Regions from separate parts of the Brucella cytisi genome, predicted to be linked through region 2. Evidence: predicted binding sites of a transcription regulator. Region 2 holds the regulator's gene; each other region holds the start of a gene.

Region 1 (4,204 bases), on a different contig from region 2:
ATGCTGACGCGCTCATCCGCCATGACGAGGTGCGCATTGACCGCATCGCGCACCTTGCCTGCACCCCAATCCTTGGTGAGATCGACATGCACGACCTGCGCGGTTGCATGCACGCCTGCATCGGTGCGGCCAGCCGCACTCAGCGTCAAATCTTCCCCGCAGAACTTCTTGAATGCCAGTTCGATGGCATTCTGCACCGCATGGCCGTTTTCCTGCCGCTGCCAGCCGACATAGGGCGTGCCATCATATTCGACAGTGAGCTTGTAGCGCGGCACCGCTTACAGAACCTTCGAAACCTGTGCGCCACGCAGAAATTCTTGCGCGGGCAATGGTTTGCCGCCGGAACGCTGCAGCGTAACGAGCCGCACGGCCCCTTCCCCGCAGGCAACCGTCAGGCGATCGTCCAGCACCGTGCCCGGTTCACCGGACCCCTCACCCAGCGCCGAGCGCTGAAGCTTCACACGTTCGACAGCGCCATTGATTTCCATCTCGCACCATGCACCCGGAAAGGGCGACAGACCGCGAATGGTATTGTGCACGTCCTGTGCCGGCTTCGACCAGTCGATGCGCGCCTCGGCCTTGTCGATCTTGGCGGCATAGATGACGCCTTCTTCCGCCTGCGGCTGCAAGGCAAGGCTTTCACGCTCAAGCGCGCCCAGCGCACGGATCATCAGGTCGGCGCCGATCATGCTCAGACGGTCATGCAGTTCGCCTGCCGTCATGTCCGGCGTGATCGCAACCTTTTCGGCCATGGCAACGGAACCGGTATCGAGCCCGGCATCCATCTTCATGATCATCATGCCGGTTTCGCTATCGCCTGCCATGATGGCACGCTGGATCGGAGCCGCACCGCGCCAGCGCGGCAGCAGCGAGGCATGGCCGTTATAGCAACCGAGGCGCGGTGCATCCAGAATGGCTTGCGGCAGCAGCAGGCCATAAGCCACGACAATCGCGACATCGGCTTCGAGGCTTGCGAAAACGTCCTGCTCTTCCACGCCCTTGAGGCTCTTCGGCGTGAACACCGGAATGCCGAACTGTTCGGCCTTTTCATGCACCGGTGACTTGGTCAGCTCCAGCCCGCGACGGCCCGCCGGGCGCGGCGGCTGCGTATAGGCCGCAACAACCTCATAACCGTGACCGATGATGGCGGTGAGGATCGGCACGGAAAATTCCGGCGTCCCCATGAAAACGACACGCATTAAAGCACTTTCCCAGGCGCGCGCTGGCTGGCGAGCTTCTTGAACTTCTTGATGACCATATCGCGCTTCAGCTTGGAAATATGATCGATGAAGAGCACGCCGTTCAGATGATCGATCTCATGCTGCAGGCAGGTAGCCATCAGCCCGTCGGCTTCGATCAGATGCTGTTTGCCATCTGCATCGAAGTAATTGACCTTGATGGCGGCTGGCCGTTCCACTTCGGCATAATAATCCGGGATCGAAAGACAGCCTTCCTCATAGGTGCTGACTTCATCCGTCACGCCGACAATCTCGGGATTGATGAAGACATGCGGCGCTTTCGGTTCATCTTCCTTGGCAAGGTCGATGACGAGCATGCGGATCGGTTCGCCTACCTGAATGGCAGCGAGGCCAATGCCCGGCGCATCATACATGGTGTCGAACATGTCGCCGGCAAATTTGCGCAGCTGGTCGTCAAAGCGCTCCACAGGCTTGGAAACCTGGCGCAGGACGGGGTCGGGAAGGATGACAAGCGGTTTTACAGACATGGGCTTTCACGTAATGGCTCACGCGAGAATCGTCAATTACACTTTGCAAAATGTTCTCGTTTTGATCTCATCAAGATGATACGAATCAGCTAAGCTCTCTTCATGGAAAACCAGAATCTCCTGAATGAGCCGATTCTGCAGCTCGGTGCCACATCCTTCACGCTGGGGAATATCCTGCTGGCGGGTATCGTCGTGCTGGTGCTGTGTCTTGCCATTTTTCTGATCGCGGCGACGCGCTCTGCCCGGCTTCGCGCGGTTGCGGAAGCACAGGCCGAGGACCGTGCCCGTGATGCAGAATATCGCATGGCGGAAATCCTGAAAGCACAGGCCGAGATGCAGGGCCGGATGCAGACCATGGCCGAGGTATTCGGCTCGCGGCAGTCGGAACTCAACCAGTCGATCCGCGAACGGCTCGACGGCATGACGCATCGCATCGGCCAGACCATGACCGAACAGACCCGCTCGACGCATGAAAATCTCGCCAAATTGCAGGAGCGTCTTGCCGTCATCGACACGGCGCAGAACAATATCCAGTCGCTCGCCGGACAGGTGGTGCAATTGCAGGCGATCCTCGCCAACAAGCAGACGCGCGGCGCTTTCGGCCAGTCGCGCATGGAAGCGATCATCGCCGACGGCCTGCCGCAGGGTGCCTACGAGTTTCAGGCAACGCTTTCCAACAGCACCCGTCCCGACTGCCTTGTACGGATGCCGAACAATGCACCCTCGCTCGTGATCGACGCAAAATTCCCGCTCGAAGCCTGGAATTCGATGCGCGAAACGGAACAGCCGGAGGCGCGCAAGGCAGCAGTCGCCCAGTTCCGCCGCGACATGGAAGTGCATATCAAGGATGTCTCGGACAAATATCTGATCCCCGGCGAAACACAGGATACGGCTTTTCTGTTCGTGCCGTCGGAGTCCATCTTCGCCGATATTCACGAGCACTTCGAGGCCCTGATCCAGCGTGCGCATCGGGCGCGGGTCGTCATTGTCTCGCCGTCGCTGCTGATGCTGTCGATTCAGGTCATTCAGGCAATCCTGAAGGATGCCCGCATGCGTGAGCAGGCGCATGTGATTCAGGGCGAAGTGATCCGCTTGATGGAAGATGTGGGCCGCCTCGACGAGCGCGTGCGGAAGCTGCAAACGCACTTTGTGCAGGCCAACAAGGATATTGACGATATTCTGGTGTCGTCCAACAAGGTCACCCGACGCGGCGCGAAGATCGAAGCGCTGGAATTCGGCCCTGCACCCGCAGAGGAAGCATCCCGCCCGCAAACGAGACAGGCGGAAAACACTCCCACTCAAATGCGCCTGCGCGTGGTGGATGAGGACTAATTTCTTCGGCTTACAATAGCGACGCCGCTATTTCCCTCATCCTGAGGAGGCGCGAAGCGCCGTCTCGAAGGACGAGGGAAACGCACAACTCGACCCTCATTCTCAGCCTGTCGAAGAGGCGGATAGCACAACGGCTCATCAAGTATTGGCTGGCCGGTCGGAATGACCAAGATCGCGTTCCGGCCAGACCAGATCGCGCACGCGTTGCTTCAATACCTTGGCTTCCGGAAATCCGCCGTCACGCTTGCGCTCCCAGATGAGTTCTTCACTGCCGTCCGGCATATGAACACGGATTTCAAAAACCCCGCCGGTGCCCGGACGCAACGCCATTTCGCCTAAGTCCTGCCCGAAAGTCTGTAACAGTTCCTGCGCCATCCACGCAGCGCGCAACAGCCAATTGCATTGGGTGCAGTAGGTGATGGAGATGCGGGGATGTTCGGACATTGATTTCACCTTCTGAACACGAGCAATCTTAAAGTCGATTGCCGCAACTTGTTAGGCAGGCAAACTTGCATCAACATCTATCTTCCAACGACAAGCGGGGGCAAGTCATGGAAGTAACTGTCTATATTCTGCGTTGCGCGGACGGTTCATATTACACCGGTCTCACCAAGCAGAACATCGAAGCCCGGTTGTGGGAACACAATGAAGGCATCTACGAGAGTTATACGAATAAGCGTCGACCAGTCGTGCTTGTCTTCACTGAAACCTATGACTGCATTGTCGACGCAATCGCTCGCGAACGTCAAATCAAAGGATGGTCACGTGCAAAGAAAGAGGCGTTGATTGCGCTAAATTATGAGGGCCTGCCTGCACTGTCGAAGCGGGGATGAGGGGAGCGCTGTCGCCCTCGTCCTTCGAGACGCCTCCTTCGCAAGCTCAGGAGGCTCCTCAGGATGAGGACAAAATTGGCATCGTCAAAGTTCAAAAAGAAAGGGCGCCGAAGCGCCCCTAAAACAACTTGAGATCAATCATCGCCCATCTTGAGCGCCTGAATGAAAGCTTCCTGTGGGATTTCGACCTTGCCGAACTGGCGCATGCGCTTCTTGCCTTCCTTCTGCTTTTCCAGAAGTTTGCGCTTACGCGTCACATCGCCGCCGTAGCACTTGGCCGTCACGTCCTTGCGCAGTGCCGAGATCGTCTCGC
Region 2 (4,204 bases):
TTCGCTCATTGCCGGACTGGCGAGCGGGATTTTTGCAGCTTATCACTTCAACAATACAGCGCCGTTCGGCTTGGTAGGAAATGTCCGCTGAGCCTGTAATAGCTCTTCTCGTGATGCCGTTTGCCGTCTTTGGTCTTGTGCTGATGCCATTGCAACTGGACTGGGTGCCTTTGCAGATAATGGGCTGGGGTATTTTTGCAGTCAGGCACATTGCTGCCTTTGTTGCAAAGTGGTCACCAGATGGCAATCCTGGGGCCATGCCCGCACTCACTATCGTTCTCTGGGCCATTGCGCTCGTTCTGGTTGTTGTTCTGTCGACCAGATTGAAGGCGTTGGCGCTGCCCTTCATCGTTCTGGGGTTTGCTGCTTTCGTCAGAGAGCCTTTTCCTGACATCGTGATCTCGGAAGATGCCAAACTGGTGGGTGTTCGGCTCGCAGACGGGAAGTTCGCAGTCAATCGAAGCCGACAGTCACAGTTCACAATCGACAATTGGAAAACCACTTATCTGGTGGAAGAGTTCATCGCGCCGCCATCCGGCATAAACAAAAAGCGAACTGATGGGGACGGGTTCGAATGCGAAGATGGACTTTGCACGATCAGTCTGTGTGATGGTCGTACACTAGCCTACACCGCAGATGTCGCGATGCTGGAAATAGCCTGCAATATCGGCGATGTGGTTATTCTCGCCGTTTCCGGCAAAGATCTGGCGTGCGAACGTTCCACTATCCTGAGTATCAGCAAGCAGGAACTGGCACTAAAGGGAGCAGTCGAGATCAGGCTCGGAGAAAGGCCAGATCAAAACCGATCTTTCAAAGCTGTATCGGGCGACATCTACGAAGTCGCAAAGCCCGGGATGAGCCAGCAAACATCTAAATGGCAGCCGGAGGACCGAATTACCTATGCAATTGATGCGCCAAGTCGCCCCTGGCATTTGCACCGCATCCATTCGCGTCCAGCACGTGGCTTGTCCGAGCGCGAGTACAAGCCAAAATCCCACTCCGCTCAAAATGCTGGAGTTTGTTCATCAGGTGTTAGCGATGAACCAACGCGCTGCAACTAAATAAAGAGCGGTTCCACGTTTCTGTTCTTAACTGGAGCCGCTCCATTGTTTGAACTCGGAGCTTATCTCCAAAACCGGCTACACTACGATCTAGTAGCGGCGGATCAAGCCCACAAGCTTGCCCTGTACACGAACGCGGTCCGGGCCAAATATTCTGGTTTCGTATGCCGGATTTGCGGCTTCCAAAGCGATGGATGCACCCTTGCGGCGAAAGCGCTTCAAAGTCGCTTCCTCGTCATCGACAAGTGCCACCACGATTTCGCCGGGGTTTGCTGAATCACCGCGTTTAATGATGACGGTATCACCGTCGAAAATGCCGGCGTCGATCATTGAATCACCTCTGACCTCAAGCGCGTAATGCTCGCCCGCACCGATCATTTCGGGCGGAAGGCTGAGGGAGTGTGTCTGATTCTGGATTGCTGAAATCGGTACACCCGCAGCAATTCGCCCCATGACCGGTACGGACACAGTTCCAGACGTGTCGTCATTGGTAGCCACGGGGGCGGGGCGTGCCGGTGGCGGAGGCGTTTTGCCCAGGCTGCCTTCGATAACGCTGGGAGCGAACTTCTTTTGTGTATTGAGGCCCGGAGCGATGGAATCCGGCAGACGTAACACCTCAAGCGCACGCGCCCTGTTCGGCAGACGGCGAATAAATCCACGCTCCTCAAGGGCGGTGATCAGACGATGGATACCCGATTTTGAAGCCAGATCGAGCGCTTCCTTCATTTCATCGAAAGACGGGGGAATGCCCGTTTCTTTTAGACGTTCATGAATGAACAGCAGAAGCTCGTGCTGTTTACGGGTTAACATGCGCGACACCCTCCCGGCCAAGAATCGAGAAAAACAAAACCAGAACGAACACTATATGTTCCAGTCTTGTTCTGCAATGGTTTTAAAACCATTAACGCTCAGGGTGAGATTGAACGGAATATTTCAGGGCAAGACCATCACGGGCAAGGCGTGTCAGATGCTGCTTCGAATAACATATATTTTATGATGATTTAGATCTGTTTTCTCAAGCTTTAGTGACACTGAGAATTGCGCTCGATCTACAGCATGAGAACGCGACAATCATCGCCAACAGTGGCAGCAGGAGCGTTTTCATCCCTGATGAGAAGCGCTTTTGAACCGACGAGAGCTGAAAGCATGGACGAATCTTGGACCGGAAATGGCTTGGCTGTCAGCGTTCCATCAGGGTTTGATTCGATTGTGGCCCGGATATAATCGCGGCGGTGGTCATTCGCAGGCAGGTCAGTGCCCAGCTTTGCAGGTCGGATATCGGCATCGAGGTTCATTCCGGCAAGCTTGGCGACGAGCGGACGGAGAAAAACGAGGCTGCAGACGAGGCTCGAGACGGGATTACCCGGCAGGCCGATGACATGCACGATCTTGCCGTTCACTTCGATGCGCCCATACATCAGGGGCTTGCCGGGCCGCATGGCGATCTTCCAGAAGTCGAGATTGACGCCCTGTTTCTGCAGTGCTCCATGCACAAAATCCCGGTCACCGACGGAAGCGCCACCGATCGTCACCAGAATGTCGATGCCGCTTTGCAGGCTGTCTGCTATTGCCCGTTCGATTTTGGCAGGATCATCCGGAATGATCCCTTTATCATGTGGCGCCCCGCCGGCTCGTCTTACTATCTCGGCGATTCCAACGCTGTTCGATGCAACGATCTGGTCTTTTCCGGGTGTTTCCCCCGGTGGAACCAGTTCATCGCCGGTCGCAATGATTGCTATTTGGGGCTTTTGAAACACGTCGATTTTCGCATTGCCGCTGGCCGCTGCCAGCGACAGGGCCGCAGCATCCAGCGCCCGCCCGCTCGGAATAACGATGTTATCGGGTGAAAAATCGAGGCCTGCGCGGCGTATATGTCGTCCCGGTTCTATGCCTTCGTGAACGGTTAGCCGGTTACCCGAGCGCTCAGTGTGTTCCTGAATGACGATCGTATCCGTGCCTTTGGGCAGTGGCGCGCCGGTGAAAATCCGGACCGCCTGACCAATTCCCGGTTCACCTTCGAAACGATTTCCCGCAGCCGACTCGCCGATGATGTCGAACTCGACGGGATAAGAGATGTTGTCTGGCGCGATCAGGGCGTAACCGTCCATGGCCGATCCGTCGAACGGCGGCTGCAGAAAATGTGCCAAAACAGGTGTTGCAACCACGCGCCCACCTGCATCTGACAAGGCGACCTGCTCTTTGCCGTGCGGTTCTGCGGATTTCAGGATGCGGGCCAGTGCTTCATCGACCGGGAGAAGGGACATGGCGTTTCCTCTCGAACTGAATTGTTGACCCGTCTAGACCACAGAATCTGTCCAGATGAGTTGATCCAGAGCAAAGTCTAGCGGTTTATGCTGTCCAGTCACCTGATTTACCGCCGCTCTTTTCGGTAACGCGGATGCCGCCGATCTCCATATGTTTGTCGACGGCTTTGGCCATGTCATAGATCGTAAGACATGTGACAGAAACGGCGGTGAGGGCTTCCATTTCCACGCCGGTGCGCCCCTTGAGCTTGGCCAGCGCACGAACGCGAAAACCGGGCAATGTCTGATCCGGCTCGATTTCGACAGCTACTTTGGTCAGCATCAGTGGATGGCAGAGGGGAATCAGATCGGCGGTCCTTTTAGCCGCCATGATGCCAGCCAGACGCGCGGCGCCAATGACGTCACCCTTAGCAGCGTTGCCTTCCAGAATGAGCGACAGCGTTTCCGGCTTCATTCTGACCGAGCCTTCGGCCACAGCCTGTCGTTCAGTCTCGTCCTTGGCACCAACATCCACCATATTGGCAGCGCCGGTCTGGTCAATATGGGTGAGTTTGGACATCATCAGTCAAGCCTTGCCAGACAGCAGTTCACGGGTAGCTGCTGCAACATCGGCCTGCCGCATGAGGCTCTCTCCGATGAGGAATGTCCCGATTCCAGACTTTTTCAGACGCAGGCAATCTTCGTGTGTGAATATGCCGCTTTCACCGACCAGAACGCGATCGGCTGGCGCCATCTTCGACAGCCGTTCCGAAACGGCCAGATCGACCTCAAATGTACGCAAATTGCGATTGTTGACGCCGAGCAGACGCGATGAAAGCTTTAGTGCGCGTTCCATCTCGGCTTCGTCATGCACTTCGATGAGTGCATCCATGCCAAGCT
Region 3 (4,204 bases), 160 kb from region 2:
CGATGGATGGTTCATCCAGCACGTAAAGCACGCCGGTCAGGCCGGAACCGATCTGCGAGGCAAGACGGATACGCTGGCTTTCACCGCCCGACAGCGTGCCGGAATTGCGCGCCAGCGTCAGATAGTCGAGGCCGACATCGTTGAGGAACTGCAGGCGCTCCCGGATTTCCTTGAGGATGCGGGCGGCAATCTCGCGCTGCTTGTCGTTAAAGCTGCTATCGATGTCGCGGAACCAGGCGTCGGCCTTGCGGATCGACATTTCCGTGATCTCGCCGACATGCTTCATGCCAACCTTGACCGCAAGCGCTTCCGGCTTCAGGCGGTAGCCGTTACAGGAAGGGCAGGGAGTCGAGGCCATGAAGCGCTCGATATCTTCGCGCGACCAGGCAGAGTCGGTTTCCTTCCAGCGGCGCTCCAGATTGGGGATCACGCCTTCAAAAGGCTTCGTCGTCTGGTAGGAACGCAGGCCGTCATCATACTGGAAGGTGATTTCCTTGCCCTTGGTGCCATAGAGAATGGCCTGCTGGGCTTCTTCCGAAAGATCAACCCAGCGCGCACCGATCTTGAAGCCATAGGCTTTGCCAAGCGCTTCCAGCGTCTGATTGTAATAGGGCGACGAAGACCGCGCCCATGGGGCAATCGCGCCGTCCTTCAATACTGCCGTTTCGTCGGGAACGATCAGGTTCGGATCAATGGCCTGCTGCGTGCCGAGACCATCACAGGTCGGGCAGGCGCCGAACGGGTTGTTGAACGAGAACAGGCGCGGTTCGATTTCTGGAATGGTGAAACCGGAAACCGGGCAGGCAAACTTTTCCGAAAACAGAATGCGCTCATGCGTTTCGTTGGCCGACTTGTTGGCACCACCACCTTCAGCCGTTTCTTCAGGCGGCAGCGGCTTATCAGCAAACTCGGCGACGGCCAGACCTTCGGCAAGCTTGAGGCAGGTTTCAAGACTGTCGGCGAGGCGGGTCGACAGGTCAGGCCGCACCACGACACGGTCGACTACGACATCGATGTCGTGCTTGTACTTCTTGTCCAGCGCCGGAACATCGGCGATTTCATAGAAGGTACCGTCCACCTTGACGCGCTGAAAGCCCTTCTTCTGAAGCTCTGCCAGCTCCTTCTTGTACTCGCCCTTGCGGCCACGAACGATGGGCGCGAGGATATAAAGGCGCGTGCCTTCTTCCAGCGCCATGACCCGATCAACCATCTGGCTGACGGTCTGGCTCTCGATGGGAAGGCCGGTTGCAGGCGAATAGGGCACGCCCACGCGCGCAAAGAGCAGGCGCATGTAATCGTAGATTTCGGTGACGGTGCCGACCGTCGAACGCGGATTGCGGCTCGTCGTCTTCTGCTCGATGGAAATGGCAGGAGAGAGGCCGTCGATCTGGTCGACATCCGGCTTCTGCATCATTTCGAGGAACTGGCGCGCATAGGCCGAAAGACTTTCGACATAACGGCGCTGGCCTTCCGCATAGATCGTATCAAAGGCAAGCGAGGATTTGCCCGAGCCGGAAAGCCCTGTCATCACGATCAGCTTGTCGCGAGGCAGATCGAGATCGACATTTTTCAGATTGTGTTCGCGCGCGCCACGTATGGAAATGAATTTCTGATCGCTCATTCCGCGTCCTGCCTGCTCATGATGCCATGGATAACGGGCGCCGAATGGTAAAACACGTCGCGCCGGTGTCTAATATGGGGTGAAACCCTCCAATAAGAAGGGGGCTCCGGTCATTCATCGGTGCACTCTTATCATTAGAACAAATATCGAACAACCAGCCTTCTGATAGGCGATACGAAATGTGAACGCAAGAGCGTTGACTGTCACTCCTGACAGGAGCAGACTACCCTTACTCGCTGATAGCGGAGAGGTGCCGCGGTGGGATGACACGGCATCGGCAAGAGGTCCGCAGGAGGCGGGGAGACCCAGTAGGGAGGTAAAGGAGCATGAGTCCACCTGACTACAGTGCCTAGCTTTCACAGAGATGAAAGCACAATCCGTTTCGGTTGCGGCAGCATCTTTTCGCAAGGAATGATGCCTCGTTGATCGAAAGTGTGATTGCCGACAATTTGAATTTGCGCGGAATGCAAATGGCCGTGCGCCTTTGTGATCCGAAAAGACCTGCCGACGAATTAATGTCGACACATGAGCATTGCTCAAACCCCAAGCCCTGCGCGCCAAAGATACAGTGAGCGGCAGGGCTTTTCCTTGGAAGCTGATCCCGTTTGCCAAGCGCAGGCAGCTATTGCTTTATGACGGTAGTCGGCAAGGCTGTTTTGAAATTAAGGCAGATGCAGTTTCAGCCTCTGAAATGAGGAAAACTGCACTATCAGCGCGGTAAACGGTGCAAAAACCCACTGAAATTTATGGCGAACACAAGGCTTTTTAATGTTGGAAGGTTGCATTTTGAACAAAACAAGAACATAAACTCTGTGGACATTGAAGAATTCACCGGCCCGGATTGAGCACGCTTTGAGCCAGTCCTGTAAGGTGAACATATGAGTTTGTGGTGATGGCGCATTGTTGCGCCTGATCTTTCATTTGAAAAGTGCCTCTTGTCCGCGCGAAGCAGTGCGGAAAGAGTGTGCATGCAAGACCCGGAGTAATTTTCGATGGCTGGTAGCGTCAATAAAGTCATTCTGGTCGGCAATCTTGGTGCCGATCCGGAAATTCGTCGTCTGAATTCCGGCGACGTGGTTGCCAATCTGCGCATTGCAACGTCGGAAAGCTGGCGCGATCGCCAGAGCGGCGAACGCAAAGACCGCACCGAATGGCACAGCGTTGTCATCTTCAATGAGAACCTCGCCAAGGTTGCGGAACAGTATCTGAAGAAGGGCGCCAAGGTTTACATCGAAGGCGCGCTCCAGACCCGCAAGTGGCAGGATCAGAACGGCAATGACCGTTATTCGACGGAAGTCGTGCTGCAGAAGTTCCGTGGTGAACTGCAGATGCTCGATAGCCGTGGTGAAGGCGGCGGTGAAGGCCGTTCGTTCGGCGGCGGTGGCGGCAACCGCAACCAGATGTCTGACTATTCTGGTGGCGGCGGTGATTTCGGCTCGTCCGGCCCATCCAATCAGGGTGGCAGCAGCGGTGGCTTCTCGCGCGATCTGGACGACGAAATTCCATTCTGAGAACGGATATAATCCAGTTTATAAGTTAAATTTGATAAGGCGCTGTTTTACAGCGCCTTTTTATTGGATCATACTTCCGATTCTCTAGGAAAATGATGTCTGATCGCGAGCTCGTCAGCGTGATTTGCCCTCAAATTTAACCTGCTCACCGTCTTCTTTGGTGAATGATGCGACCGGATTTTCCAGAAGCGGCAGAACCAGCTCAGAGGGACGGCAAAGGCTGGTGCCGCGCGGCGTTTCGACGATGGGCCGGTTGATCAGAATTGGATGGGCCATCATGAAGTCGATCAGCTCGTCGTCAGTCCATTTCGGATCGGACAGCCCGAGTTCAGCATAGGGCGTGCCTTTTTCGCGCAGCAGTTCGCGTGGTGTCATGTTCATTGCCGCCAGCAGACCGACCAGACGTTCCCGCGTGGGTGGATTCTGCACATATTCGATAATGACGGGCTCTTCGCCACTCGCACGGATCATTGCCAGCGTGTTGCGCGAGGTGCCGCATTTTGGATTATGAAGAATGGTCACGGCCATCGGAGGTTTCCTGTCTGATTTGGAGGCGCTCAACGGCACCGCGTTCATAACAGCTTCGAGAGCAGTTCAGCGCTAGCATGCTTCAGTTCATGTCATTCATCTGCGGGTCACCGGGATACGTGTCGATAGAAAACTCCATATTATCCGCTGAAAACCGTGTCAGCGAATACTGGATCGGCACTCCATCGGTATTCACATTGATCGCCTTGGCCGTCAGTACAATGGCGCCGGGCGAAAGCTTCAAATGTTTCAGATCATCCGAATCCGCATGGCGGGCGGATATGATTGTCGATTTACGGAAGTAATCGGCAATACCTGCTTTTCGGAAAGCCTCGGTGATGGAACCGCTTTCCGCATAATCCTCGGCAATTTCGGGAAATTGTTCGGCACTGATCCAGAGCGTTGCGCGCGACACGGGGCGTCCGTCAGCGCTGTGCAAGGTTTCGAGCCGCAGGACAGGTGAACCAGGCTCTATCTCTAGCGCCTCGGCTATATCCGGAGAGGCAGGCGCTGTGCCGGAAGCGAGCAGCGCGCCCTTCATGTC

What was found. Region 2 encodes LexA, which represses DNA repair genes until DNA is damaged. Its sites were predicted from a motif close to TGTTCNNNNTGTGTTCNG; they were not measured.
Positions count from the first base shown of each region.
Region 1: a site for LexA is predicted at 1,778-1,795, ahead of AAE521_RS21440 (DNA recombination protein RmuC). Genes of this name have one in related genera too.
Region 3: a site for LexA is predicted at 1,757-1,774, ahead of uvrA (excinuclease ABC subunit UvrA). Genes of this name have one in related genera too.

Region 1 is NZ_JBCAUP010000027.1:21,764-25,967, forward strand. It holds gene truA (tRNA pseudouridine(38-40) synthase TruA) at 1-275, opposite strand, end outside; gene fmt (methionyl-tRNA formyltransferase) at 279-1,199, opposite strand; gene def (peptide deformylase) at 1,199-1,726, opposite strand; gene AAE521_RS21440 (DNA recombination protein RmuC) at 1,829-3,058, shown strand; gene AAE521_RS21445 (Rdx family protein) at 3,197-3,502, opposite strand; gene AAE521_RS21450 (GIY-YIG nuclease family protein) at 3,610-3,891, shown strand; gene lepA (translation elongation factor 4) at 4,026-4,204, opposite strand, start outside.
Region 2 is NZ_JBCAUP010000002.1:97,254-101,457, forward strand. It holds partial or broken gene AAE521_RS02710 (ComEC/Rec2 family competence protein) at 1-1,061, shown strand, start outside; gene lexA (transcriptional repressor LexA) at 1,152-1,871, opposite strand; gene AAE521_RS02720 (molybdopterin molybdotransferase MoeA) at 2,111-3,325, opposite strand; gene moaC (cyclic pyranopterin monophosphate synthase MoaC) at 3,411-3,887, opposite strand; gene trpC (indole-3-glycerol phosphate synthase TrpC) at 3,891-4,204, opposite strand, start outside.
Region 3 is NZ_JBCAUP010000002.1:257,735-261,938, reverse strand. It holds gene uvrA (excinuclease ABC subunit UvrA) at 1-1,621, opposite strand, end outside; gene ssb (single-stranded DNA-binding protein) at 2,614-3,132, shown strand; gene arsC (arsenate reductase (glutaredoxin)) at 3,247-3,660, opposite strand; gene phnF (phosphonate metabolism transcriptional regulator PhnF) at 3,743-4,204, opposite strand, start outside.